One region of the Bradyrhizobium sp. JR3.5 genome, then DNA from elsewhere that is predicted to be linked to it. Evidence: predicted binding sites of a transcription regulator. Region 1 holds the regulator's gene; the other holds the start of a gene.
What was found. Region 1 encodes LexA, which represses DNA repair genes until DNA is damaged. Its sites were predicted from a motif close to TGTTCNNNNTGTGTTCNG; they were not measured.
Positions count from the first base shown of each region.

Region 2: ruvC (crossover junction endodeoxyribonuclease RuvC) is a predicted target of LexA. The motif match lies at 1,336-1,353, and genes of this name have one in related genera.

Region 1 is NZ_JBSRYV010000001.1:1,855,200-1,858,176, forward strand. It holds gene ACVWW1_RS09350 (ComEC/Rec2 family competence protein) at 1-57, shown strand, start outside; gene ACVWW1_RS09355 (hypothetical protein) at 54-281, opposite strand; partial or broken gene ACVWW1_RS09360 (hypothetical protein) at 427-857, opposite strand; gene lexA (transcriptional repressor LexA) at 1,114-1,818, opposite strand; gene ACVWW1_RS09370 (molybdopterin molybdotransferase MoeA) at 2,050-2,977, opposite strand, start outside.
Region 2 is NZ_JBSRYV010000002.1:1,775,653-1,778,629, forward strand. It holds gene ruvB (Holliday junction branch migration DNA helicase RuvB) at 1-172, opposite strand, end outside; gene ruvA (Holliday junction branch migration protein RuvA) at 169-786, opposite strand; gene ruvC (crossover junction endodeoxyribonuclease RuvC) at 783-1,310, opposite strand; gene ACVWW1_RS25325 (YebC/PmpR family DNA-binding transcriptional regulator) at 1,544-2,290, opposite strand; partial or broken gene ACVWW1_RS25330 (methyl-accepting chemotaxis protein) at 2,495-2,977, shown strand, end outside.

The sequences.
Region 1 (2,977 bases):
CCCCGGCCCGCCGTCGATGCGACGCCGGCCGAGACCGATTTGCAGGGCGAGGATTAGCCGTTGTCGGGTAAGGGGCCGGTCGGCAGCTCGAACAGGCCGAGATGGTATTCGTCGGAGTCGGGGCCCGCGTCGGGCTTCTTGACGAGGGTGAAGGAAGCCTCGGGGAATTGCTCCCAGACCTTCAGGTCGTCAGCCGTCACCGTCAGCCAGCCGAACCGGAACATGTAGCGACCCGGCTCCGTGACGCGTCCAGCCTTTTGCCATGTGACCTTGTCGACCACCACGCACGTCCTCCGTGCCCGATGATGCGCCAAGGCGCGCGCCGACGCAATTCTCCAGCTGCGCCCCGGAACCCGGCGTCCGGGGTCGCTCGAAATCGCTTAGGTCATCCGCCGCTGAACAGCTCATTCCGCGGCGACGATGCGCTCAACCCAAAAACAGCGACGCAAATGCGGAGGGCCGTCGCTCCACAACCTTCGGCTTCTGCTCGACCGGCGGATGCAGTGCCGGCAATTGCAGCACGCTGACGCGTTGTCCCTCGACGAGCTGGGTCACCAGCACATGGCTGCCGTCGGGGAATTCGACCGCGTCATGATGGCGATCGGGAACGTCGGGCTCGACTTCATTGAACACGCGCCGACGCGGAAGTTCATCGTCTTGGTCCAGATCCAGCGGCTGTCGTAGCGAACGTTCTCGGCGAAAGCGAGCTCGGTGCCCGGCAGCATGCAGACCGCGACAGTGGGATCGGTCTCCGAAGCAAAGCCGCGGGTCGACGTGCCGCGGAAAGTCGTGGTGATCAGCGTCTCTCCAACAATGGCGGGGCGCGACGCCACGGCGTGCAGACTATAGTCACACATCGGATGGCTCCTCAAATCGAGGTAGCGACCCGTGCCTCTCCTTGAGGCATAGGGCCTCTACCAGAGTGGACGATAGCGAACGAGTGTCTCCTCGCTTCTGGGCGATTGTACGACTGGTCGCCCAACGCTCCCGATCACAAACACGCGACGCTGCGTGAGAGGTATCGGAGCGCATCGGGCAAACAGCACGTTACGCTATCATTCAAGGAACGATCCGATGTGTCGCTCGTTCCCGGCCGCCGCAAGTATTTGAAATTCAGTATTTGCGATAGAGGCCGATCAGCTTGCCCTGGATGCGCACCCGGTTCGGCGGCAGGATGCGCACTTCATAGGCGGTGTTGGCCGGCTCCAGAGCGATTGATGCGCCGCGGCGGCGGAAGCGCTTCAGGGTGGCTTCCTCCTCGTCGATCAGCGCCACCACGATGTCGCCGGTGTTGGCGACGTCGTTGCGCTGGATCAGCGCCATGTCGCCGTCGAGGATGCCGGCATCGACCATCGAGTCGCCGCGCACTTCCAGCGCATAGTGCTCGCCGGAGCCGAGCATGTCGGGCGGTACGCTGATGGTGTGGCTGCGGGTCTGCAGCGCCTCGATCGGCGTACCGGCGGCGATCCGGCCCATCACGGGGACCGCGACCGGACGGTTGCCGTCGTCCTCGGCGATCGGCGGCGTGCTGGTGCGCTTGCCGAGGGTGCCTTCGATCACGCTCGGGGTGAAGCCGCGGCGGCCGTTACCGCCGCCGGCCGAGAGCTCGGGCAGCTTGATGACCTCGATGGCGCGGGCGCGGTTGGGCAGGCGGCGGATGAAGCCGCGCTCTTCCAGCGCAGTGATCAGGCGGTGGATTCCGGATTTCGAGCGCAGGTCGAGCGCATCCTTCATCTCGTCGAACGAGGGCGGTACGCCGGCCTCTTTCAGACGTTCATTGATGAAACGCAGAAGTTCGTACTGTTTGCGCGTGAGCATCTCGAGTATTCCCCCGGTTGGTAGCGTCGTTCGATTCCGAGACTTTTCAGGCGGGGCCAGTCCTCAGGAGCACGGTGCTCATCACAAGCGCTCCTTCGCGGCCTCCCATTTGTACACACCAGTACTCGAAACAAATCATGAACGGACACTATATGTTCGATATGTGTTCCGCAACCACTTAATTTCCGGTGAACACATCCGGCGGGCGCTCAAGCGATGCGGTCTCCGCTGTCACTCGGGCAGCATCAGGATCTCGCATTCGCTGCTTTTGACGGCGGCAGGCGCAAACGGCGGACGCACGAGAAGTGCCCGTGCCGCAGCGAGATTCCCGAGCAGCGACGAGTCCTGCTGCGTGACAGGCGTTGCGATCAGCATGCCGTCCTCGCGCTCCTCGAGGCGTGCGCGCAGATAGTCCTCGCGCTGGTCGTTGGCGGCGAGGTCGCGGCCGAGCACTGCGCTCGCGCGGCGGTGATGAATCGCTTTTCGGCCGCTCAGTGCCCGAATCAACGGCACCAGAAACAGGAAGGCGCAGACATAGGAGGACACCGGATTGCCGGGCAGGCCGATCACCCGCATCGCGCCGAGCCGGCCATGCATCATCGGCTTGCCGGGCCGCATCGCGATCCGCCAGAACGCCATCTCGACGCCCTCGGCCTCCAGCGACTGCTTGACCAGGTCGTGGTCGCCAACCGAGGCGCCGCCGGTCGTGATCAGGATGTCGGCACCGGTCTCGCGCGCCCGGCGGATACCGGCGGTGGTGGCCTCCACCGTGTCGGCGGCAACCCCGAGATCGACGGTCTCGGCGCCTTCGGCGCGCGCCAGCGCCCGCAGCGCATAGCCGTTGGAATAGACGATCTGGCCGGGGCCGGGCGTCGAGCCCGGCATCACCAGCTCGTCGCCGGTCGCCAGCACCGCGACCTTCGGACGGCGGTGCACCGGGAGGTCCGGATAGTTCATGGCGGCCGCCAGCGACAGCGCGCGATCGGAGAGGCGGCTGCCGGCATCGAGCAGCACGTCGCCTTCACGGAAGTCGACGCCGGCCGGGCGGATGTGCCGTCCGGCGGTTGCGGCCTCGGTAATCGTGATGTGGTCGCCGTCGACGGCGGTGTCTTCCTGGATGATGACGGCGTCGGCGCCATCGGGGATCACGCCGCCGGTG
Region 2 (2,977 bases), on a different contig from region 1:
GCACGTGATCGAGCGCCTCGCCCCGCTTCTTGGCCGCCTCGATGAAGATCGAGAGATTCTTGCGCGCCTGCGCCTGGCCGACGAACTCCGTCAGCGACTGCGGGCGCATCGCGGTGTCGCCGACATCGTCGGAGCGGCGCTCGGGGGTGACGATGCGGGAGGGCGTGTTCACTTCGACAATTCCTTCAGGCCCAGCCGGATCAACTGCGCGGTCTCGGCCTTCTCACCGGCGCTGCGGGAGGCGGCGGCGATAGCGGCGGCGGCCTGCGGCTGGCCGTAGCCGAGATTGACCAGCGCGGAGATCGCGTCGGTGACCGGGCGCGGCGCACGGTTGTTGTCGATCGCGCCCGACAGCTGCACCACCGCGGGATCGACATCGGCAAAGCCGGGCGCCTTGTCCTTCAATTCGCTGACGATGCGCTCGGCCACTTTGGGTCCGACCCCCGGCGTGCGCGCCACCGCCGCCTTGTCGCGCAGCGCGATGGCATTGGCGAGATCTGTCGGCGGCAACGTGCCGAGCACCGCGAGCGCGACCTTGGCGCCGACGCCCTGCACGGTCTGCAACAGGCGAAACCACTCGCGCTCAAGATCGCTGCGGAAGCCGAACAGCTTGATCTGGTCCTCGCGGACATAGGTCTCGATCGAAAGCACGGCCGCGCCGCCCGGCTGTGGCAGCGCCTGCAGCGTGCGGCTGGCGCAATGTACCTGATAGCCGACGCCGCCGACGTCGAGGATCACGTAATCCTCGCCATAGGAATCGATCAGGCCCTTGAGCTTGCCGATCATAGGCTCGCCACCCTGAGCCGCAGCGCGGTGCTCTGGCGGTGATGGGCGTGGGTGATCGCAACCGCGAGCGCGTCGGCGGCGTCGGCGGATGGCGGCTCGGCTTTCGGCAACAGGATCTTAAGCATCACCTGGATCTGGTTCTTCTCGGCATGTCCGGCGCCGACCACGGTCTTCTTGACCTGGTTCGGCGCGTATTCGGCCACCGAGATACCGAACATTGCGGGCGCCAGCATGGCGACGCCACGCGCCTGGCCGAGCTTCAGCGTGGCAACGCCGTCCTTGTTGACGAAGGTCTGCTCGACCGCAGCCTCCGCCGGCCTGTAGTCGCCGAGCACGGCGGCAAGCCCCTCATGGATCGCGAGCAGCCGGCTCGCCAGCGGCAGATCGTCCGGCGGCTCGACCGAACCGCAGCCGATATAGACCAGACGGTTGCCCTCGGTCTCGATCACGCCCCAGCCGGTGCGGCGGAGACCCGGATCGATACCGATGATGCGGACGGGAGAGCGAATCGGCTGCGATGTCATGGGCTAGTGATACCGCCTGCGCGGGGAGAACGAAACACAAACGGAGGTCCGTCCCCTGCCGCGGTCGTTGTGCTCGGCCTCGCTCGTCATCCCATCCCTGCTTGTCATCCCCGGCAAAAGCGGGGGTATCCAGTACGCTGCGGCCTCGCGGATCAAACGACGGTCTCTGGAATACTGGATCGCCCGAAGCAAACCGGGCGATGACAGCGGAGTTCGGGGCGATGAACGGGCGCTTACCCGCCCATCTTCGCGAGCAGCGCGTCGGACACCTCGAAATTGGCGTACACGTTCTGCACGTCGTCGTGCTCGTTGAGGAGGTCCATCAGCTTCAGCAGCTTTTCGCCGGTCTCGTCGTCGACCGAGACCGTGTTCTGCGGCTTCCAGGTCAGCGCCGCCTTGCGCGGCTCGCCAAACTTCGCTTCCAGCGCCTTTGCAACTTCGCGGAAGGTCTCCTGCGAGGCGTAGACCTCGTGACCGGCTTCGCTCGAGACCACGTCGTCGGCGCCGGCCTCGATCGCGGCGTCCAGCATCGCATCGTCGGAGGCGACCTTGGCGTCGTATTCGATGATGCCGGTGCGATCGAACATGAAGGCGACCGAGCCGGTTTCGCCGAGATTGCCGCCCGACTTGGTAAAGAACGAGCGGATGTCGGAAGCGGCGCGGTTGCGGTTGTCGGTCAGCGCCTCGACGATCACGGCGACGCCGCCGGGGCCATAGCCCTCGTAGCGGATCTCGTCATAGTTCTCTCCCTCACTGCCCAGGGCCTTCTTGATGGCGCGGTCGATATTGTCCTTGGGCATGTTCTCGGCCCGCGCTGCGACCACGGCGGCGCGCAGCCGCGGGTTCATCGCCGGGTCCGGGGTGCCGAGCTTGGCCGCCACGGTGATTTCGCGGGCCAGCTTGCCGAAAAGCTTCGACTTCTGGGCATCCTGCCGGCCCTTGCGGTGCATGATGTTCTTGAATTGGGAATGGCCGGCCAATGCGACGTCTCTTCGAGCGTAGGGTCTGAACAGGGGTGGAAAACGCGGCCTTATAGGCCCCTGGCGGTCAAAATCAAAGGTCGGCAGGGGCCGTCCGGCCCGAGAATACTACCGCAAGCCGGAATATGAGGCACTTGTTAACCATGACTTCATGCCCGGATGCGAGGATCGCCCCGTCCCGCCGCAACTTTCCAAGAGCCCCCCATGGCGTTCGGTTTGTTTCGAAAGCAAGAGCCGGAGCCGGCTGCGTCGGCTGCCGCGCAAGTTCCGACCGCGGCTGAAGCCTCGACCGAGACTGATTCGGCCAAGGATTCGTCAAAGGAAATCCTGGAGCTGCTGGAACTCGAGCTCGGCGCGATGATCCGCCAGCTCGAGCGCGCCACGGGCTCGGTGGCCGACGGCGCCGAGGCGACGGCAGCCAAGCTCGCGACCATCCGCGCCCGCACCGACGCCTTAACCGGCCGCAGCAGCGATGCGCAGAGCACCGCGACGACGTTTTCAGAGGCCGCCGACCGGTTCACCCATTCCGCCGAAGGCATCGGCGCGCAAGTGCGCAGCGCCAGCCAGCTCGCCGACGACGCCGCGGCCGCAGCGCGCGAGGCCACCGCCAATGTCGATCGCTTGCGCGAATCCTCGGCCGCGATCGGCAATGTCGTCAATCTGATCGCGCAGATCGCGCGGCAGACC